3 regions of the Novosphingobium sp. NPDC080210 genome follow, and region 3 is predicted to be linked to each of the others. Evidence: predicted binding sites of a transcription regulator. Region 3 holds the regulator's gene; each other region holds the start of a gene.

Region 1 (7,519 bases), 410 kb from region 3:
TTCATCTTTCACAAGCCCGCCGGCCTGATCACGGCAGAGCGCGATCCTGCCGGTCGCCCGACGATCTACACCGCCCTGCGCAATGCCCTGCCCAAGGATGCGGGCCGGGTTATGCCGATCGGGCGACTGGACTTCAACACCGAGGGCCTGCTGCTGCTGACCAACGATGGCGAGTTGAAGCGGGCGATGGAACTGCCCGCCACCGGCTTGCCGCGTACCTACCGCGCCCGCACCTTTGGCGACGTGACCCAGGCCCAGCTGGAAGAGCTGATCGAAGGGATCGAGATCGACGGCGTGCGCTATGGTAAGATCGACGCCAATCTGGAGCGCAGCACCGGGCGCAACCAGTGGATCGAAGTGACCATCACCGAAGGCAAGAACCGCGAAGTCCGCCGCGTGCTGGAACACCTCGGGCTGGAAGTCAGCCGCCTGCTGCGCACCGCCTATGGCCCGTTCGAATTGCTGGACCTGCCGCGCGGGCAGGCGGTGGAGATTCGCCAGGTCGAAGTGGAACGCTTCCGCCGCGCGCTGGTTGGCGGCACCGGTACGGACATCAAGCTCAGCGCCCCGCAGCAGGCCCGCGCCCGCATCGCGCGTTCGGCTCCGCGCCGCAGCGAGGATGCCCCGCGCAAGCCTGCTGCGCCCAAGCCTGGCCCAGCGCGCTCCGGTCCTGCACGGCCTGGCCAGGCAAAGCCCGGCGCGCGCAAGCCTGCTCCGCGCAAGCCCGGTCCGCGCAAATGAGCCTGCGGATCATTGCCGGGGAATGGCGCGGGCGCAAAATGCAGGCCCCGGCGGGTGACACCACGCGCCCCACTGCCGACCGCACCCGCGAAACGCTGTTCTCCATGCTGGTCAGCCGCATCGGCGATTTTGACGGGCTGGCCGTCGCCGACCTGTTCGCCGGATCGGGCGCATTGGGGCTTGAGGCTCTGTCGCGCGGCGCGGCGAGCTGCATTTTCGTCGAGCAGGATGCTGCCGCGCTGCGCGCCCTGCGCGCCAATATCGGGGCCCTGCGCGCCGCGCCGCAATGCGACGTGCGAGCAAGTTCGGTCCTGGCACTGGGACCGGCCAAGGCTCCGCTTGACCTGGTCCTGCTCGATCCACCCTATGGCTCGGGCGCGGGCGCGGTTGCGCTGGACAAGCTGCAACGGCTGGGCTGGATCGGCGAAGGCACCTGGGTCAGCCTGGAAACGGCGGCTGACGAGGAACCCAAGGTCAAGGGCCTGGAAACCGTGGCCGACCGCAAGGTCGGCAAGGCCCGCATCACTCTGCTGCGGCAGCCCGCACAATAAGCCGTTCGTCCTGAGGAGGCCGCGAAGCTGCAAGCTGAGTGGCCATCTCGAAGGATCATGCGTGACGCTCTGGTTCGAGACGGAACCTCTGCCTGCGTCTTCGGCTCCTCCTCACCACGAACGGGTATTGAAAAGCTCAAAGCCTAAACCGTCACCCCGGCGCAGGCCGGGGCCCAGCGGGCGTAGCGCAAGGCCGAGCCGCCACAGAGTTTCGCACAGAGAACGCAGAGGACGCAGAGGTGAAGCGCTTTGGCGCCTCTGCTTTCCTGTTTTCGACAAGCCAATATGACAGAGCCTGCGGCAGCAAGGACACCTTTCTCTGCGTCCTCTGCGTTCTCTGCGCGAAACCCTTTGCGCCCTTTGCGCCTTTGCGCGAACCATCGCCCCCGTTCGTCCTGAGCAGCCGTGTCGATGGACCGCGCAAAACGCCGTGGTTCGAGACGGAACCTCAGCCTGCGGCTTCGGCCCCTCCTCACCACGAGCGGGTTAAACTGACTGGGGGTTTTCCTTGGCCACGGCCACCCCGATCAAGGTCGCCAGTCCTGCCAGCGAGAGCAGCAGGCCAACCTGTCCGCCCTGCCCCAGTTCGGCCATCTTCTGCGCGCCGATGGGGGTCAGCGCTCCGCCGACGATCCCGCCGACGTTGAAGGCCAGCGAAATTCCGCTGTAGCGCACGGTCACGGGAAATAGCGTCGGCAGCCATGAACCCAGCGGGCCGTAGACGAAGCCCATGACCATCAGCGCGACCGACAGCGTGACGAAGATCACCAGCAGTGAACCCGACGTCAGCCCCGCGCCGAATACCGCGCCGAGCACGATGGTCATGACCCCGCCCAGCAGCATGACCGCGCGCGGACTGGTCTGATCGGCGCGGATCACCGCCAGCAGGATGCCCAGCGCAAAGAAGCAGTTGGCCCCCAGTTGCACCGCCAGGAACGTCTCGCGCGAATAGCCCAGCGCGGTCGTCCCCTGGGCAAGCGCATAGGCGGTCGAGAGGTAGAAGATCGCAAAGCAGGCAATCGCCCCGGCCGTGCCCGCCAGCACTGCGCCAAGGTGATGCTTGAACAGGACCGCGACCGGCACGGCGGGCGGCGGCTTGCGGTGCAGCGCCTCGCGGAAGGCCGGAGTCTCCGCAATCCGCAGCCGCACCCACAGACCCAAGCCCACCAGCACGGCGCTGGCCACGAATGGAATGCGCCAGCCCCAGGCCCGGAAATCCGCATCGGAGAGGAACAGGCCAAGCAGCAGGAACAGGCCATTCGCGGCCAGAAAGCCCACCGGCGCGCCGAACTGCGGGGCCGAACCGAACCGCGCTTCCCACCCCTTCGGGGCATATTCCACCGCCAGCAGCGATGCCCCGCCCCATTCGCCGCCCAGCCCGAAGCCCTGGCCAAAGCGCAGAATGCACAGCAGCAGCGGCGCGACCCAGCCGACCATCGCATAGGTCGGCAGGAAGGCGATCAGCAGGGTGGAAACGCCCATCAGCATCAGCGAGGCGACCAGCGTCGACTTGCGCCCGATCCGGTCGCCGTAATGGCCGAACACGATCGCGCCGACGGGCCGGGCAAAAAAGGCCAGCCCAAAGCTCATGAAAGCGAACATCGTCTGCGCCGCGGTGCTTTCCGCGGGAAAGAACAGCGGACCAAACACCAGCGCCGCCGCCGTGGCGTAGATGTAGAAGTCATAGAATTCGACCGCCGTGCCGGTAAGCGAGGCGGTCAGAATACGGGCGTGTTGGCGAACCGGATGCATGGGCGCATCTGGTTGCGGCCCATCGCCCTCAAGTCAAACGAAAAGGGCGCCGGACCCGGGACCAGTCCGGGCCGACGCCCCTCGCGCGTGTCCCGCGGGACCAGTTCGGGTTACACGCCGCCAGGATTGCGGCAGCTGTCCTGCCGCTTCTTGGTGCAAACCGGATAGACCTTGTTCATCGCCTCTGGCGGCGGGGGAGTCAGTGCGCCCTTGTAGGGTCCGGCGCGATAGGCCGGATCGGCAGGCCGTGCTGGCGGGACCGCGTCGGATGCACTGGCCGGATTGGGCGGCGTGGCCGAAGGAACGCCCAGTCCCGGCGGGTTTGCCTGAATGACCGTGGGGTCTGCTGGGGTGGCGGGAGTGGCGGGGGTTGCGGGTTCTGCCGGGGTCGCCGGTTCAACGCCGGGGTCCGCCGGAATTGCGGGGGTGGCAGGCTCTGCCGGAGTGGCGGGCGTTGCAGGCGTCACCGGCGGGGTCGGGTGGCTGTGCTGGGCCAGCACGGGCACGGCGGCCAGCGACACAGCGGCAGCGCCCAGGACAAGCAGGTGCTTCATGGATCTTCCTTTCCTGGTGTGGACCGGAATCGAACGAACGCCCGGAATGCCGGTTCCGGCGCAACGCCCAGCCGCACGGCTCTTGCGCCGAACAGCTTTGTTCCCTAGCTGTTCGCGCGTGCAAGTTCCCATCGATCCCCAATCCGATCCACTGCTGAGCGGGCTGAACCCGCCGCAGCGCGAAGCTGTTCTGACGACCGAAGGCCCGGTGCTGATGCTGGCGGGGGCCGGAACGGGCAAGACTGCGGCGCTGACCGCGCGACTGGCGAATATCGTCCGCAGCCGCCTCGCCTGGCCCAGCGAAATCCTCTGCGTCACCTTTACCAACAAGGCGGCGCGCGAGATGAAGGAACGCGTCGGCCACCTGGTCGGGCCGGCAGTGGAAGGGATGCCGTGGCTTGGCACGTTTCACGCGATTGCGGCCAAGATGCTGCGCCGCCATGCCGAACTCGCCGGGCTGCAAAGCAATTACACGATCATCGATACCGACGATCAGCTGCGCGTGCTCAAGCAGCTGATCCAGGCCGAAGGGCTGGACGAAAAGCGCTGGCCCGCGCGGCAACTGGCCGGCTGCATCGACCGCTGGAAGAACAAGGGCCTGTTGCCAGCGGACCTTTCCGCTGCGGACAGCGAGGCCTATGCCAATGGCCAGGGGCAGAAATTCTACCGGCTCTACCAGGACCGCCTGAAAGCGCTGAACGCCTGCGATTTTGGCGACCTGCTGCTCCACATGCTGAACATCCTGCGCACCAATCGCGAGATTCTGGAGCAGTATCAGCAGCGCTTCAAATATATCATGGTGGACGAATACCAGGACACCAACCAGGTCCAGTACCTGTGGCTGCGCCTGCTGGCCCAGGCGCGCAAGAACATCTGCGTGGTGGGCGACGACGACCAGTCGATCTATTCATGGCGCGGCGCAGAAGTGGCCAATATCCTGCGGTTCGAACAGGATTTTCCTGGCGCGAAAGTGATCAAGCTGGAGCAGAACTATCGCTCCACCCCGGACATCCTCGCCGCCGCATCCGGCCTGATCGACGCCAACAGCGAGCGGCTTGGCAAGACGCTGTGGACCGAGCGGAATGGCGGCGACAAGGTTCGCGTCATCGGCGTCTGGGACGGACCGGAGGAAGCGCGGCGGATCGGCGAGGAAGCGGAACGGCTGGAGGGCGAGGGCGCTTCGCTGGCCACGGTCGCGATCCTGGTCCGCGCGCAGTTCCAGACCCGCGAGTTCGAAGACCGCTTCATCGCCATCGGCCTGCCCTACAAGATCGTGGGCGGCTTCCGCTTTTACGAACGCGCCGAAATCCGCGATGCCCTGGCTTACTTGCGGATCATCTCGCAGCCGAGCGACGACCTGGCGTTCGAGCGGATCTACAATACGCCCAAGCGCGGCCTGGGCGACAAGACGCTGGAAAAGATGCACCGACACGCCCGCGCGCGGGGCGTGCCGCTCAGCCTTGCGGCGGTGGAGATCGCCGACACGGACGAATTGCCCGCCCGCGCCCGCAACACGTTGATCTCGCTGATGCGCGACATTGCCCGCTGGCGCGACCTGGCCAAGCAGACAACGCCTGCGGAACTGGCCCGGACCGTGCTGGACGAAAGCGGCTACACCGCTGCCTTGCAGGCGGAAAAGAGCGCGGAAAGCGCAGGCCGGCTGGAGAACCTGGCCGAACTCGCCCGCGCCATGGAAGAATACGAAACGCTGGGCGATTTCCTCGAACACGTCAGCCTGGTCATGGACAACGAGGCGAACGATGCCGCCGAAAAGCTGACCATCATGACCATCCATGCCGCCAAAGGACTGGAATTCGACCACGTCTTCCTGCCCGGCTGGGAAGAAGGCGTCTTCCCCAGCCAGCGCGCGCTCGACGAAGGGGGGCTGGCCAGCCTGGAGGAGGAACGCCGCCTCGCCTATGTCGCGATCACCCGCGCGCGGCGGCGCTGCACCATCCTGCATGCTGCCAACCGCCGCATCTATGGCCAGTGGACCAGCTCCATCCCCAGCCGCTTCATCGGCGAACTGCCCGACGCTCATATCGAGCAGGAAAGCACGCTGTCTGGCGGGGCCTCGCTGTGGCGGGCGCAGTGGTCGGAGCACGGCGACCCCTTTGCCCACGTCGCGCGGGGCAATACGCGCGGTCCGGGCTGGCAACGCGCGGCAGCGCAAACCTATGACCCCACGCCGCGACGCCTGCCCGAGGCAACCCGCAGCGCGGCCAGCTTTGCCGCCAAGCCGCGCAGCGACGTGGCCATCGGCTCACGCGTGTTCCACGACAAGTTCGGTTACGGCAAGGTAACCGCGCAGGAAGGCAACAAGCTGGAGATCGACTTCGAAACTGCCGGACCCAAGCGGGTGATCGACAGTTTCGTGAAGCTGGCGGACTAGATCGTTCCGTTGACCAGACGGAACTGCGGTGCTGCCTGGCAACGCCGCGAAAGTTCGTCAGGTGCCCGGACGAAAATGGTGTTCTGGCCGCCCCGCCCAACTGGTTGCAAGCGGCGCTTATTCCAGTCGTAGCGGCAGGGCAGGAAACCCGCCGCGCGCATCCGCTCAACCAAATCGCCATCGGAATGGCCGTAGCGCGCACCCGATCCGTTCGTCTCCATCACCACCGCGCGCAGGCCAGGGTTGCTCAGAACTGACTGAGCGCCATCGAGCACGGCCAGCTCGTGTCCCTCCACGTCGATCTTCAGAACCAGCGGGATGCGCGTGCGGCACAGTTCGTCGAGCGTGGTCACCGGAACGGTCACGACCGGCCCGCTCTCCCGCTGCCGCGCGACCCGGTTCATCGTATCCAGCCCGGCGGTGAAAGTCAGCATGCCGGCACTTGCCGATAGCCCGCAGCAACGAAGTTCCACCCGCACACCCAGGGCGTTGAGTGCGATATTGTCGGCAAGGCTGGAGAAGGTCGACGGCACCGGCTCGACCGCAATCGCATCGGCCTGCGCGGCGCCTGCCGCCAGCACCGTATAGCTGCCCACATTGGCCCCGACATCGACGAACAGGTCGCCGGGTCGCAAAACGTGGAGCACAAAGGCCATATCGGCACACTCGTGCAATCCGGTGTACCAGTTGCCCGTCGCCCCGGTCATGCCCCGCCTTACCAGCAGCCGGGTCTCGTTCACGAACGGAAGGACTGCGGCTTGACCAAGAATGCGGCTGGCCAGCTGCCACCGCACGAAACGCGCAACCGCCGCCGCCCTGCCCGTTCGATTGAGCGGGTGCCGAACGATAAATCCTAGCAATTCCAGAAGGTTCAAGTCCGCCCCCTTTAAGCGGCGGACCTAGACCAGGTATTATTGCGGGGTCAATCCAGCCGCAGGGTTAAAGCGCCGAAACACCCAGGAAGCTGGGGACCGGGCCGTTCCACACGCCCGGCTCGTCCACTTCTTCTTCCTCGCGGCGGGATTTGCCGCGCGATTCGGCCCTCGGCGGCTTGGTGCCGTCGCGCTTGGGACGATCCTGGCGCGGCTTTTCGGCGCGTTCTTCGCGGGGGGCTTTGGCTTCGCGCGGTTCCTTGGCGGCGCGCGGCTTTCGCTCGGCGCGTTCCGGCTTTTCAGCCTTGCCCAGATCGACCGTGTAGACCGGGATCTTGCCGCCGGTCAGCTTTTCGACATTCTCGATCGCTTCCTGGTCTTCGGGCGCGACCAGCGTGAAGGCGCGGCCCGTGGCGCCGCCGCGACCGGTGCGGCCGATGCGGTGAACATAGTCGTCCGGGTGCCACGGCGTGTCGAAGTTGAACACGTGCGACACGCCCTTCACGTCCAGACCGCGCGCCGCGACGTCGCTGCAGCACAGGATGTTGATCCCGCCGTCCTTGAACCGGTCCAGCTCGGCAATGCGGGCCGACTGGTCCATGTCGCCGTGGATTTCGCCCGCCGCAAAGCCGTGGCGCTGCAGGCTCTTGGCCAGCT
Region 2 (7,519 bases), on a different contig from region 3:
CTGCTTCTTGATCAGGGCGTTCAGGTCATCCGCGTCCTTCTTTTGCGCCGCGCCCAGGGCCGGGGCAAAGCTTTCCAGGAAGGTCAGCGCCTTTTCCGGGGTCTTGGCCATCTGGTCCGACAGCGAATAGGCGGCATAGGTGTCAAAGCCGAGCAGCTTGGCCTTCTTGGCGCGCAGCTCCGCCAGCTTGACGATCAGCGCGCGGGTGTCGTTGGCATCCCCGCGTTCCGAGCGGTTCCAGGCCTTTTCAAACAGGGCCTGCCGGGTGGCGCGGTTGGTCAGCGAAGGCAGCAGCGGCTGCTGCGTCGTGTTCTGCATCGACAGAACATAGCTGCCCTTGGGCAAGCCGCGATCCGCTGCGGCCTTCTCCGCCGCCGCAATGTCCGCTGCCGAAAGCCCGGCGAGCGCCTTGCGGTCATTGACCACCAGCGCACCGTCCTTGGTGCCCTTGGTCAGCTTCTGGCCGAATTCGGTTTGCAGGCTGGACAGCTGGCTGTTGATTTCGGTGAGCGCCGCCTTGTCCGCATCGGACAGGTTCGCGCCGTTGCGGACCATGTTCTCGTAAGTCAGGGTCAGGACCTGCAGCTGGTCCGGCGCGAGGTTCAGGGTATCGCGCGCATCATAGAGCGTCTTGATCCGGGCAAAGAGCTTGGGGTTGAGCGTGATGGAATCGCGCGCCGCGGTCAGCTTGGGCGAGGTGCGGCTGTCGATCGCATCCAGGTTGTCGTTGGTGTTGGCCGAGGTGAGGGCGCTGAACACTGCATAGACGCGGCTCAGCATGGAGCCGGAACGCTCCAGCGCCTCCAGCGTGTTTTCAAAGGTCGGCGCGGCGGGGTTGTTCGCAATCGCGTCCACTTCCGCCAGCCAGATGGCAATGCCCTGCTCAATGGCTGGTTCGTAGTCGCTTTCCTGGATCTTCGAGAAGTCCGGGGCCTGGAAGGGCAGGGTCGACGGCTCGGCAAAGATGCCGGTGCCCTTGGGGATCACCGGGGCATAGGCAGCGGGTGCTTCCGCAGCGGCGACGGTGGAGGCGGGCTGGGCGTTGGACGCGGCGCAGCCGGCCAGGGCCAGGGCGGACAGGGAAACGAGAGAGAGATTACGCATGGATCAGGTCCTCACGGGGAGAAAAGCATTGGGGGCAGCGTAAACGCCGCCCCCTGTGACTGGCAACTGAACGCGTGCCCGGATTACCAAAGGCGCGCGCGCTTTTCCGGTGCGATGTAAAGCTTCTCGCCCGGCTGCACGTTGAAGGCGGCGTACCAGCCATCGACATTGCGCAGCGGCGCGAAGGCGCGGTACTTGGCCGGGCTGTGCGGATCGGTGGCGACCTGGTTGCGCAGCGAAGCTTCGCGCGCCTTGGCCCGCCAGACCTGCGCCCAGGCCAGGAACAGGCGCTGATCGCCGGTCAGGCCATCGATCACCGGCGCGGAATTGCCGCCCAGCGAGGCGTGATAGGCTTCCTGTGCCACCGAAATGCCGCCCAGGTCGGCGATGTTCTCACCCATGGTCAGGTCCGGGTTGATGAACGCGCCGGGGACCACTTCGAACGCGGCATATTGCGCGCCGAAGATCTTGGCCTGTTCTTCAAAGCGCTTCGCGTCCTCGGCCGTCCACCAGTCGCGCACCGCGCCGGTGGCGTCGATCTTGCGGCCCTGATCGTCAAAGCCGTGGATGATCTCGTGACCGATCACGCCGCCGATCGCGCCATAGTTGACCGCATCGTCGGCATTGGGATCAAAGAACGGCGCTTGCAGGATGCCCGCCGGGAACACGATCTTGTTTTCCAGCCCGCCGTTATAGGCGTTCACGGTCTGCGGGTTCATCGCCCACTTCTTGCGGTCCACCGGCTTGCCCAGGTCGGCCATGTTGTAGGCCGCGTTGAACTTGCCCGCGCGCTGGACGTTGCCATAAAGGTCGCCCGGAACGATGTTCAGCCCGTCATAGGACCGCCACTTGTCGGGATAGCCGACCATGACGTCCATCTTCTGAAGCTTTTCCAGGGCAGCGGCCTTGGTCGGCTCGCTCATCCAGGTGTTGTTCTTGATCCGGTCGGCCATCGAGATCTTCAGGTTGGCGACCAGCTTTTCCATCTTCGCCTTGGACGAAGGCGGGAAGTACTTCGCGACGTAATCCTGCCCGACCAGTTCGCCCAGCGAACCGCCGACCAGATCGACCCCGCGCTTCCAGCGGGGGCGGTTCTCGCTCACGCCGGAAATGGTCTTGGTATATTCGAACCGGCTGTCGACCATTGCCTTGTTCAGGTAGGGCGCGGCCTGGTCGGCCATGTGGAAGGCCTGCCACAGCTTCAGCGTGGCCAGCGGGGTTTCGGCAAAGACCTTGGCATGGGCCTTGATCGCGGTGTTTTCGCCCACGATCATCCGCTTTTGCGCGGGCACCTTGGCCCCGGCGAAGAAGGCGTTCCAGTCCAGCCCCGGAGCATAGGCGGCCAGTTCGGCGCTGCTCATCGGGTTGTTGACCTTTTCGATCATGCGGCGGTCGGCGATCTTCCAGCTCTTGTAGGCCAGTTCGGTTTCAAAGCCCATGATCGTGTCGGCCGCCTTGGCCGGGTCGGGATAGCCCAGCGTGGTCATGGTGCGCACGATATAGGCGCGATAGGCGTCGCGCTGCGGCTTGAACTGGTCCGACAGGTAGTATTCGCGTTCCGGCATGCCGATGCCGCCCTGGCCGAGGTACAGGACGTTGAGTTCCGGGTTGGCCGTGTCCGAGCTGACGCCGTAATCGACCAGCGAGATGCCGAACTTGCCATTGGATTCGCCCATGAAGCGGGCGAACTGGCTCTTGCTGGTGATCGCGTTCATCGCCGCGATGTCGCGCTTCAGCGGGGCCACGCCGATCTTTTCCAGCGCGGCTTCATCCATGAAGCTGGCGTAGAAAGCGCCGACCTTGCTGTTTGCCGGTGCGGCTGTGATCAGCTGCTTGACCTGTTCCTGCGTCGTTTCGCGCAGGTCGTTGAACGATCCGACTGCCGGGCGGTCCGACGGGATCTCGGTCTTGTCCTCCCACTTGCCCGAGGCAAAGCGGAAGAAGTCGTCGCCGGCCTTCACGGCGGTGTCCTGCCCCGAAAGGTCGATGCCCCAGGTGCCGATCACGGCCTTGCCCGCAGTGGTCTGCGCCGCCTGGGCAATCACCTGGCTGGTAGCAAAGGGAACGGCCAGGGCGGCAAGCGCAGCGCCGGCGATGAGGAAACGTGATTTCATGGTACGACTCTCCGATAGCGTGATCTGGCCGATAGCGTGGTCCGCCCAGCCGCTCCGCAAAACTGCGCCCTGCCTCGCGCGCAGGGGCGGGTGAGTCAATGTCGTCTGCCGAGTGGAAACGGGCGTTGGTGGAAGGGGGCGGGCCAGCGTGCCCGAAGGTGCAGTCAGCTTGCCCGAATCGAACAAATCTGGAACAGCCAGGGCATGAGCCTTACCCACATCACCGTCCGCGGCGCGCGCGAGCATAACCTCAAGGGCTTCGACGTTTCGCTGCCGCGCGACAAGCTGATTGTTATCACTGGCCTTTCCGGCAGCGGCAAGTCCAGCCTGGCTTTCGACACGATCTATGCCGAAGGGCAGCGCCGCTATGTCGAAAGCCTCTCAGCCTATGCGCGCCAGTTCCTGGAAATGATGCAGAAGCCGGATGTCGAGCATATCGACGGCCTCTCCCCGGCCATTTCCATCGAGCAGAAGACCACCAGCCGCAACCCGCGCTCGACCGTGGCGACGGTGACCGAGATCTATGACTACATGCGCCTGCTCTGGGCCCGCGTCGGCGTGCCCTACAGCCCGGCCACGGGCGAGCCGATCAGCGCCCAGACCGTCAGCCAGATGGTCGACCGCGTCATGGCCCTGCCGGAAGGAACGCGCGCCTACCTGCTCGCCCCGGTGGTGCGTGGGCGCAAGGGCGAATACCGCAAGGAACTCGCCGAATGGCAGAAGGCCGGCTACACCCGCGTGCGGATCGACGGCGAATTCTACGCGATCGAGGAAGCCCCCGCGCTCGACAAGAAGTACAAGCACGACATTGAGGTCGTGGTGGACCGCATCGCCGTGCGCGAAGGGATCGAGACGCGCCTGGCCGACAGCTTCGAACAGGCGCTGAAGCTGGCCGAGGGGCTGGCCTACCTGGACCTGGCGGATACGACCGTGGCGGAGCTGGCCAACCAGTCCCCCTCCCGCTTGCGGGAGGGGCTAGGGGTGGGCCAGTCCGAGGACCAGCAAGGGCCCACCCCCGACCCCTCCCGCAAGCGGGAGGGGGGGATGCAGGGCGCAGGCCTGCCCGCCAACCGCATCGTCTTCAGCGAAAAGTTCGCCTGCCCGGTCTCCGGCTTCACCATCGAAAGCCTTGAGCCGCGCCTGTTCAGCTTCAACGCGCCGATGGGCGCCTGCCCGGCCTGCGACGGCCTGGGCGAAAAGCTGCTGTTCGATCCGCAGCTGGTGGTCCCGAACGAGCATCTCAGCCTGAAGCAGGGGGCCATCGTCCCCTGGGCCAAGAGCAACCCGCCGTCGCCCTATTACATGCAGGTCCTCTCCAGCCTGGCCGCCGAATTCGGCTTCAGCCTGGAAACCCCGTGGGACGCGCTGCCGGGCGAGGTGAAGGTGGTGATCCTCCACGGCACGGCGGGCATGCCGGTCCCGCTGACCTTCACCGACGGCAAGAAGAGCTACACCGTGCGCAAGGCGTTCGAAGGCGTGATCGGCAACCTCAACCGCCGCATGCTGCAAACCGAAAGCGCCTGGATGCGCGAGGAGCTGGCCAAGTTCCAGACCGCGCAGCCCTGCGAAACCTGCCACGGCAAGCGGCTCAAGCCCGAGGCGCTGGCGGTCAAGGTCGCGGGCGAGGACATTTCCACCGTCACCCGCTTCTCGGTCGCCGCCGCAGTCGGCTGGTTCGAGGACCTGCACGACCGGCTGACCCCCACCCAGCAGCAGATTGCCAAGGCGATCCTCAAAGAGATCAACGAGCGGCTGGGCTTCCTCAACAATGTCGGGCTCGATTACCTCAACCTTGACCGTACCAGCGGCACCCTGTCCGGCGGAGAGAGCCAGCGCATCCGCCTTGCCAGCCAGATCGGCTCCGGCCTGTCCGGCGTGCTCTACGTGCTCGACGAACCCTCCATCGGCCTGCACCAGCGCGACAACGACCGCCTGCTCGAAACGCTGAAACGCCTGCGCGACCTGGGCAATACGGTGATCGTGGTCGAGCATGACGAGGACGCGATCCGCCACGCCGACCACATCGTCGATCTTGGCCCAGGCGCGGGCGTCCATGGGGGAGAGATCGTCGCCCAGGGCACCCTGAAGGACATCCTGAAAAGCAAGGCCAGCCTGACCGGACAATATCTGTCCGGCGCGCGGAAAATCGAGGTTCCGCAGACGCGCCGCAAGGGCAATGGCAAGCAGATCACCGTCCACGGCGCGCGGGCCAACAACCTGAAGGACGTGACGGTCAGCATTCCGCTCGGCACTTTCACTTGCATCACCGGCCTGTCCGGCAGCGGCAAGTCCAGCCTGACGCTCGACACGCTCTATGCCGGCGCCGCCCGCGCACTCAACGGCGCGCGCGTCATCGCCGGTCCGCATGACAGGATCACTGGCCTGGAACATTGCGACAAGGTGATCGAGATCGACCAGTCGCCCATCGGCCGCACCCCGCGCTCCAACCCGGCCACCTATACCGGCGCCTTCACCCAGATCCGCGACTGGTTCGCCGGGCTGCCGGAAAGCGCCGCGCGCGGGTACAAGGCCGGACGGTTCAGCTTCAACGTCAAGGGCGGACGGTGCGAGGCGTGCCAGGGCGACGGCCTGATCAAGATCGAAATGCACTTCCTGCCCGACGTTTACGTGACGTGCGAGGAATGCGGCGGCAAGCGCTACAACCGCGAAACGCTGGAAGTGAAGTTCAAGGGCCACTCCATCGCCGACGTGCTCGACATGACGATCGAGGACGCGGAAGAGTTCTTCAAGGCCGTGCCCCCGATCCGCGACAAGATGCACATGCTGAACGAAGTCGGCCTGGGCTATGTCAAGGTCGGCCAGCAGGCCACCACCCTGTCCGGGGGCGAGGCGCAGCGGGTGAAACTGGCCAAGGAACTCAGCCGCCGCTCCACCGGACAGACGCTCTACATCCTGGACGAGCCCACCACCGGCCTCCACTTCGAAGACGTGCGCAAGCTGCTCGAAGTGCTGCAACGGCTGGTCGACCAGGGCAATTCGGTCGTGGTGATCGAACACAACCTGGATGTGATCAAGGTCGCCGACTGGATCATCGACCTCGGCCCCGAAGGCGGGGTGCGCGGCGGCGAAATCGTCGCGGAAGGCACGCCGGAGCAGGTGGTGCAGGTGGAGCGCAGCTTCACCGGGCGGTATCTGGCGCCGCTGCTCCCCCGCTAAACACCTCCCCGAACCGGGGAGGGGGACCAGCGTAGCTGGTGGAGGGGGCCTGCGCGCTATCCCGCCGGTGCAGTGAAGATTGGGTTCACGCAAAGGCGCAAAGACGCGAAGAGGGTGGGGGGCGTATTGGGGGCCTTGTTACAGGCGTAATAGGGACGCACGCTGCCGAGTATTTGATCTGGGACTAGACCACTATAGCTGATTGTAGTAGGTGCTTTATCCTGATTTTTCAGTGGGTTGGGTGCGCGTTGGCAAGTCTAAGTCTTCATGAAAGAAGATAGACTTGCGGAGTTTTCTAAGTCCGTTTTGTAAGCGCGAAGTAGGTTCAAGACTTCTCGGGAAATATTTTTCCATTGTTTCTTATCTACGTCTAAATACTCGCCATGCGCGACCTTATTGCGCCTCTTTAAAAGAGATTCATCGATGAAGTTAAATTTTGGTTCGTAGAAATCAGGCTTTAAGTCGAGATACCCGACTATATTTTTAAAAACAGAAGAACTGAGATTCGATTGTGTGTCTATTGATGATGATAATGTGAAATTAAATCTCTCTCTCATTTGATTCCTGAGAATATCGACTACTTTGATATTTTGATCAAATCTTTGAGATTCGACTGCTTTTTCAATTTGTGCTCTTATTGAGATTGCGACAAAAGAGTCTTTCAGATCTTCCAGGGGAACGCGTTTGCCGCTAATAAATGCTAGATAGTGCTCTGAGCTATTTTTGATAAATCCTTCCCAGTGCGCGTAGGTAAGTGCGATACCAGCTCTGATCATTGTGTTCTGAGTTGCAGATGGCGCAGTGGTGACGGCAGAATTAAGATCTGCTATCTCTTTGACGCGCCAAGCCATTTCTTTGTCTAGCGCATCCTGAAATTCACTTAAAGTACGGATTTTCATTCTGGCTTCATGAAGTCTTCGCTCATGGGGAGCAGGTTTACCAAGCGTGTTGTCCCGCGGGTCCCTCCTCCCGAGCTCTTTTGGAACGTCTCATTAGCCCATAGAGCACTGGCTTTCTTACGAACAAACTCCTTGCTTGCTTCGTCACCAAGAGCTTCGATTGCATCAATATTCTTGGCTACACCGGGGGCGAGAACTTCATAAACGGAGATTAGGAATTTTCCT
Region 3 (7,519 bases):
ATCGAGCCCTATGCCAGCGGCTGGCTGGACGTGGGCGACGGGCATGAAATCTATTGGGAGCGCTGCGGCACGCCCGGAGCCAAGCCGGCCGTCTTCCTTCACGGCGGACCGGGCGGCGGGTGCAGCGACAAGCAGCGCCAGCAATTCGATCCGGAGCGCTATGACGTTCTCCTGTTCGATCAGCGTGGCTGCGGCCGGTCCCGCCCCTTTGCCAGCCTTGAGGCGAACACCACCTGGCACCTGGTTGCGGATATGGAGCGGCTGCGCGAGATGGCGGGGCATGATCGCTGGCTGGTCTTCGGCGGCTCGTGGGGTTCCACCCTGGCCCTCGCCTATGCCGAAAGGCATCCCGACCGCGTGAGCGAACTTGTGCTGCGCGGCATTTTCCTGGGCACGTCCGGCGAATACGATTGGCTCTACAAATACGGCGCCAGCGAACTTTACCCGGAGGCCTGGCAGGCGTTCCGGGACCATATCCCCGAAGCAGAACGCGCTGATCTGGTCGAAGCCTATCACCGCCGTCTGACCAGCGATGACGAAGCGGTCCGCCTTGCCGCCGCGCGGGTGTGGAGCCAGTGGGAGGACACTACCGTGACCCTCTTGCCCCAGCCTCACGAGTCCGGACCGGAGGCTGACCGCAAGTCGCTGGCCGTTGCCCGGATCGAGAACCATTATTTCCGCCACAACTGCTGGCTGGAGCCGGACCAGCTTATCCGCGACGCGGGCAAGCTGCGCGGCATTCCGGGGGTCATTGTCCAGGGCCGCCACGATTGCTGCACCCCGCCCGCTGCCGCCTGGGCGCTCAAACAGGCCTGGCCGGAAGTGGACCTGCAAATCGTCCCCGATGGTGGGCACCTGTTCACCGAACCCGGCATTACCGACGGTCTGGTCCGCGCCGCCGACAGGTTTGCGGTGCCGCTATCCTGACCCGTTCGCCCTGAGGAGCCTTGAAGCTGAAAGCTGAAAGGCGTCTCGAAGGGCTGCGCGGAGTGCTTCGAGACGGCTCCTCAATCTTCGATTTCGGCTCCTCCTCAGCACGAACGGACTGGCTTTTACGATCATGCCAAGTGTGACTGGCAAAACGCCGCACAGCCGCCTATGGGCCTGTCCATGGCCGACATCCTTGTCATCGACAATTACGACAGCTTCACCTGGAACCTGGTCCATTACCTGATGGAATTGGGCGCCAAGGTGGAAGTGGTCCGCAATGATGCGATCTCCGCGGCTGAGGCCGTAACCAGCGGCGCGAAGGGCTTTCTGATTTCGCCCGGTCCCTGCACGCCCAACGAGGCGGGGATCAGCCTGGACCTGGTGGCAGCTTGCGCCAATGCGCGCCTGCCGCTGCTGGGGGTCTGCCTGGGACACCAGTCCATCGGCCAGCATTTCGGCGGCCAGGTCGTTCGCGGCGGGTTGATGCATGGCAAGACCAGCCCGGTCACGCACGACGGCACGGGCATTTTCGCCGGCCTCCCCTCGCCCTTCATGGCCACTCGCTATCACTCGCTGATCGTGGACGACGTTCCGGAAGGGCTGGTCGTCAACTGCAAGTCTGACGATGGCCACGTCATGGGCTTCCGCCATCAGGATCTGCCGATCCACGGCGTGCAGTTCCACCCCGAATCCATCGCCACCGAACACGGCCACGCCATGCTGGCCAATTTCCTGCGCATGGCAGGACTGGAACCAAAGGCAGTCGCGTGAATCTCGCAGAATCGGAAGACCTGTTCGGACGGATCCTCGACGGCCTCGTGCCGGATGAGGAGATCGCCGCGACCCTGGTTGAAATCGCCGAGCGCGGCGAAACGGCGGAGGAAATCGCTGGTGCCGTCCGGGCGATGAAGGCGCGGATGAAGCGCGTTTCGGCACCCGAAGGCGCGATCGACGTTTGCGGCACGGGCGGCGATGGCCAGCACAGTGTGAACGTCTCGACTGCCGTGGCGCTGGTCGTGGCGGCCTGCGGGGTACCGGTGGCCAAGCACGGCAACCGCGCCGCCTCCAGCCTCGCGGGTGGAGCCGATACGCTGGAAGCCGTCGGCCTGAACATCGCGCGGGCCTCGGAACTGGCAGAGCAGACCCTGCCCGACCTGGGCATTGCCTTCCTCTTTGCGCAGACCCACCACCCGGCCCTCGCCCGCGTTGCTCCGATCCGCAAGGCGCTGGGCCGCCGCACGATCTTCAACCTGCTTGGCCCCCTGGCCAATCCTGCTGGTGTCCGCCGCCAGCTGATCGGCGTGGCCAGACCGGACCTGATCGCGCTTTACCGCGACGCGATGCAGCTGCTCGACACCGAAGCGGCGATGATCGTCTCCGGTGCAGAAGGGCTGGACGAGCTTTCCGTCGCTGGTCCCAGCTATCTCGCCACAATAGGCTTGCCGCCCCTGCCAGCGGAAATTTCGCCTGACGATGCGGGCCTTGCACCCTATCCACTGGAAGAACTGCGCGGGGGTGACGCGGCCTATAACGCAGAGGCACTAAAGCGGGTGCTGATGGGCGAACAAGGCGCCTATCGCACTGCGGTCCTGCTCAACTCCGCAGCCGCCTTGCTGGTGGCGGGACAGGTCGAGGACTGGCTGGAAGGCGTTGAAGAGGCGGCCGAAGCTCTCGATAAAGGCTTGGCCAAGGCGCTGCTCGCTTGCTGGATCGACATGGTTCGGTGAGTTTTTGGGACTCACACGAAGACACGAAGGCACGAAGAGCTTCTTTCGGGGATCGTCCTTTTATTGGATAATCACGCAAAGCCGCAAAGACGCTAAGATGCCGGACATTCGGCGAAGCCGTGTGAAATACGGACGTAGAATTTGCCGCAACCATTGAGAGGCAAACGCCTTCGGCGACCAGCGCAACACCTTGGCGCCTTCGCGCCTTTGCGTGAGATTATTCCTACGCAACGTTTCGGCTGAAACGCCTTCGTGTCTTCGTGCCTTCGTGTGAGAATCAAACAAAACTCGACACCGCCCGAAAATCCAAGCTAGAGCGCCCCCGAGATGACCGACAAACTAGCAGAAATCTGCGCCACCAAGCGCGAAGAAGTTGCCGCCCGCAAGCCGCTGGCCTCCTGGTCCGACCTCGACGCCAAGGCCGCGCAGCAAACCGCCCCGCGCGGGTTTGAAGCTGCCTTGCGCCGAAAGGCCGAGACCGGCTTCGCCTTGATTGCCGAGATCAAGAAGGCCAGCCCGTCCAAGGGCCTGATCCGCCCCGACTTCGATCCGCCCGCTCACGCCCGAGCCTATCAGGCCGGCGGCGCGGCCTGTCTCTCGATCCTGACCGATGCGCCCTATTTCCAGGGGCATGAGGATTACCTGGTCGCCGCCCGCGCGGCCTGCGACCTGCCGGTCCTGCGCAAGGATTTCATGGTCGACCCCTGGCAAGTGGCTGAGGCCCGCGCCATCGGCGCCGATGCGATCCTGATCATCGTCGCCGCCCTCGACGACGCCCAAATGGCTGAGATCGAAGCGGCTGCGAAGGAACTCGGCATGGACGTTCTGGTCGAAGTGCACGACGAGGCCGAAATGGAACGCGCCGCTCGTCTGAGCAGCCGCCTGATCGGCGTCAACAACCGCGACCTCAAACGGTTCGTGACTGACGTGGCCAACAGCGAACGCCTCGCCCCCCTCGCCCCGGCGGGCACCTTGCTGGTCAGCGAGAGCGGGATCAACGGCCATGCCGACCTGCTCCGCCTGGAAAAGTCCGGCATCCGCACGTTCCTGGTCGGCGAAAGCCTGATGCGGCAAGATGACGTTGAAGCCGCGACCCGCACCTTGCTCAACGGATAGCGCCTGTCCACTGGCGCCGAAAGCTGCAACAAGACGGTCAGACCGATCGACGGAGGAACGATGAGCGAGCTGACCCACCTCGACGAACAGGGCAAGGCGCGCATGGTCGATGTCGGCGCCAAGTCAGAAACGCGCCGCGTGGCCATTGCCGAGGGCCGGATCACCATGTCCGCTCAGGCGCTTACCGCAATCCGTGATGGCGCGGTTCCCAAGGGCGACGTTCTGGCTGCGGCGCGCATCGCCGGCATCATGGCCGCCAAGAAAACCGCCGACCTGATCCCGCTGTGCCACCCCCTCTCGCTCGACGCGGCAACAGTGGACTTCGCCTTTGAAGAGAGCGCCGTGCGCGTGACCGCCAGCGCCTCGCTATCCGGCAAGACCGGTGTGGAAATGGAAGCGCTCACCGCCGCCTCGGTGGCGCTCCTCACCATTTACGACATGGCCAAGGCGGTCGACAAAGGCATGGTCATTTCCGGCATGCGCCTGATCGAAAAGCGCGGCGGGAAGTCCGGAGACTGGCGCGCAGAGGATTGATTGTTCGGAAGGCGTAACTGCTTGACTCGTTCCGAAAGGTTGCTTACTTGTTCCTCATTCGTTCACTGAACGGTGCAGGAACATTCCCGTTCCGGACCGATTCCAACGGAGTGATGCCGGCATGCTGACTCGCAAGCAGCACGAATTGATCCGCTTCATCCAGGCCCGTCTTGAAGAAAGCGGCGTCTCCCCCTCGTTTGAGGAAATGAAGGAGGCTCTGGACCTCAAGTCAAAGTCCGGGGTTCACCGGCTGATTTCCGCCCTGGAAGAACGCGGGTTCATCCGCCGCCTGCCCAATCGGGCCCGGGCGCTGGAAGTGCTGCGTCAGCCCGATGACGTAACGACCAAGGCTCCGGCTCGCGCGGCGAACAGCAACAGCGCGGCAGCTGCCGTGATTCGTCCGCCCGAAGCGCGCCCTGCTCCGGCCAATGACGTGATCGAAATTCCCCTGCACGGCCGGATTGCGGCGGGCGTCCCGATTGAGGCGATGGAAACGTCGGCCACCCTGCCAGTCCCGGCAGCCCTGCTGGGCGCGGGCGATCATTACGCCCTGGAAGTTTCCGGCGATTCGATGATCGAAGCGGGCATTCTGGACGGTGACTATGCCCTGATCCGCCGCACCGATACGGCACGCGATGGCGAAATTGTCGTAGCCCTGGTGCGCGGCGAGGAAGCAACGCTGAAATACCTGCGCCGCGAGAATGGCCGCGTCAGGCTCGATCCCGCCAATGCGGCCTATGAACCGCAGATCTATGATCCGCGCGAAGTGGTGGTCCAGGGCAAGCTGGCCGGATTGCTGCGCCGCTATCACTGATCCGGGGCGCTGCTTGCCTCCTCGGCCGGCAGCGCTTTTGCAGATGGCTGGTTGGCCTGCCTCGGCTTCCACCAGCCATGCTGACCCTGGTCCTCAGCGACGGTGGCGAGCTTCTGCTGGACCAAGTCGATTTTCAGCCCTCCGGTTTGATCGAGCATACGCCGGTCCACCTTTAACCAGCGCGGGCGGCACGATCCCGGCAAGTATCGTCCGGCGATGACGATATCGGCCCGGTCGCAGGCGGCAGCGAGTGCGCGTTCCGGAACAAAATCCGTCCCCCGCCCGATCAGCAAACGCCACGATCTGCCCCTGCGTTCCAGCTTCAGCGCGCAGAAATCAGCATTGCAATTGGCTCCGGGCCATTCCGCAATCGTCCTCGTCGCACCGCTCATGCCCGCACTTTCGAGCAGGTTGTCGCGGGTGTATCCACTTCTGCTGTCGCGCAGCACCAGCAGATCTTCGCCTGCCACGCGTGTAATCCCGACATGTTTTCCGTCGCTGGAGACCAGCAAGTCCGGGGTTCTCACCTGGCTCAGCAAGATCAGTCCGGCCGCGACGGGGACCAAACCCAGCAAGCGGATCCGGCTTTGCCAGAGTGCTAGCCACAAGCCGCCCGCCACGAACAGGGCAAACGCGCCCCTCCCCATGCCCGGCATGGCCGTGACTGCACCGGGCATGGCCGCAACCCAGTGCGCCAGAGCCAGCAGCAGTTCCAGCGACTTGCCCGCCAGCCACCAGAACGGCGCACCGATCCCCACCAGATCGAACAGCAGTGCGAGGGCAATCAGCGGCATCGAAGCCAATGTCGTCAGCGGGATCGCGACGACGTTGGCCAGCGCTCCGTAAACCCCGGCGCGGTGAAAATGGAACAGGACAATCGGCATCAGGGCCAGTTCAATCACCACGCCCGTAATCAGCAGGCCGAACAGGTTACGCGCTCCTTTCGCCAGCCAGCCTTCCTCACGCGGAGCATTGAAGGACCGCATGCCCACAGATCCATGCAAGGCAACGATGGCGATTACCGCTGCAAAGCTCATCTGGAAACTCGGCCCGACGACGGCTTCAGGCCAGAACAGGACGACCAGAAAACCGGCGATGGTGACCATCCGCATCGACAAGGGATCGCGGCCCATGGCGAGGGCGGCGAGGACCAACACGGCCCCGATGCAGGACCGAATCGTCGGCAGTTCCGCGCCGGTCAGCAAGGTATAGCCAATCCCGACCAACGCTCCTGTCCCGGCGGCGACAAGGGGCAAGCGCACCCGCAAGGCCAGCCAGGGCCATAGCGCCAGCAGGCGGATCGCCACGAAGTAGCCTGCCGCCACGACTGCGCTGACATGTAGCCCGCTGACTGACAGCAGGTGCGTCAGCCCGGCGTCGCGCATCGCCTGGTCATCCGCTTCAGCAATGGCCCCGCGATCGCCGCTGGCCAAAGCGGCGGCAATGGTCCCGGCAGAACCGTCCAGATTGGCCCGGACGTGCCCAGAAAGCTGCCGCTGCGCCGCTGCGATGGGGCCGCGCTCTCCTGGCTGGAGGACTTCCACCGGGCCAAGCACGCTGCCTGTGGCGGCGATCCGGCAAACCAGGCGGTGCGGGAAAAGTCATAGCCACCCGGCAGCATCGGCGCAGGCGGCGGGACTAACCGCGCCCGAAGGCGGAGCCGCGCGCCTTTTTCAATCGAACCCTTCGCCTCATCCAGTGGCAGGTTCAGCCGCACCTTGATCGCTCTTGCACCGCCCGGTTCGCGGGTCGCCAGGATCAGGCGCACGCGCTGCTCCGCCGGTTGGTCTTCGCGGTCCAGCACGGTCGCTTCCAGCGTCGCGGCAATGGGCCGCGCAATCGGCCTTGCCCCAACAAGTTCTGCCTTGATCCAGACCAGAGCGCAGCCGAGAGCCACGGCAATGCCCACGACCGCCAGCGACCGGCGCAGGTACGGATAGCGTCCGTCCGCCCGGAAGAATCCGATTGCGGCCAGGGCGATGCCAAGGCCCGCGCCAATGACCGCCCCCCAGTGCCAGGCGCTGGGCGTGATGAACCAGCTGGCGATCCCTGCAATCAGCGCCACAAGGCCCCAGGGCGCAAGGTCGAACCGCGACCGGACAAGGAATCGTTCAACCTGCTCAAGCCCGCTGGACAAGTCGCGAGTCATGCGCCAAGGGCCATGTTGCAGTGCAGCGGTATGCGCCGCATCGCTGCCCATAGGCACCTGCGGCAAAGTTTCGCGACCCATGGCAGTAGATGACAGGAAGGGACGATTGATGGCAAGTGATAGCGTCATGGCGGCAACGGGCGAACCCCGCGGCGTCGTTACGCGGTTTGCCCCCTCGCCCACGGGCTACCTGCACATCGGCGGGGCCCGCACGGCCCTGTTCAACTGGCTGTTTGCACGCCACCATGG

The links. Region 3 encodes LexA, which represses DNA repair genes until DNA is damaged. Its sites were predicted from a motif close to GTTCCNCNCTTGTTCT; they were not measured.
Region 1: ACQKOE_RS00390 (ATP-dependent helicase) is a predicted target of LexA. The motif match lies at 3,698-3,713, and genes of this name have one in related genera.
Region 2: uvrA (excinuclease ABC subunit UvrA) is a predicted target of LexA. The motif match lies at 3,398-3,413, and genes of this name have one in related genera.

Annotation. Positions count from the first base shown of each region.
Region 1 covers NZ_JBNNWL010000001.1:76,327-83,845, reverse strand. Annotated here, with positions in the region: partial or broken gene ACQKOE_RS00410 (pseudouridine synthase) at 1-531, shown strand, start outside; gene rsmD (16S rRNA (guanine(966)-N(2))-methyltransferase RsmD) at 738-1,292, shown strand; gene ACQKOE_RS00400 (MFS transporter) at 1,779-3,044, opposite strand; gene ACQKOE_RS00395 (Fe-S oxidoreductase) at 3,155-3,598, opposite strand; gene ACQKOE_RS00390 (ATP-dependent helicase) at 3,717-5,990, shown strand; gene ACQKOE_RS00385 (FkbM family methyltransferase) at 5,987-6,865, opposite strand; gene ACQKOE_RS00380 (DEAD/DEAH box helicase) at 6,930-7,519, opposite strand, start outside.
Region 2 covers NZ_JBNNWL010000005.1:136,841-144,359, forward strand. Annotated here, with positions in the region: gene ACQKOE_RS14225 (M3 family metallopeptidase) at 1-1,104, opposite strand, end outside; gene ACQKOE_RS14230 (M13 family metallopeptidase) at 1,188-3,218, opposite strand; gene uvrA (excinuclease ABC subunit UvrA) at 3,423-6,395, shown strand; gene ACQKOE_RS14240 (MAE_28990/MAE_18760 family HEPN-like nuclease) at 6,653-7,294, opposite strand; gene ACQKOE_RS14245 (DUF262 domain-containing protein) at 7,291-7,519, opposite strand, start outside.
Region 3 covers NZ_JBNNWL010000001.1:482,547-490,065, reverse strand. Annotated here, with positions in the region: gene pip (prolyl aminopeptidase) at 1-927, shown strand, start outside; gene ACQKOE_RS02355 (anthranilate synthase component II) at 1,111-1,701, shown strand; gene trpD (anthranilate phosphoribosyltransferase) at 1,698-2,657, shown strand; gene trpC (indole-3-glycerol phosphate synthase TrpC) at 2,985-3,773, shown strand; gene moaC (cyclic pyranopterin monophosphate synthase MoaC) at 3,834-4,307, shown strand; gene lexA (transcriptional repressor LexA) at 4,429-5,121, shown strand; gene ACQKOE_RS02330 (ComEC/Rec2 family competence protein) at 5,115-6,506, opposite strand; gene ACQKOE_RS02325 (DUF4131 domain-containing protein) at 6,488-7,351, opposite strand; gene gltX (glutamate--tRNA ligase) at 7,380-7,519, shown strand, end outside.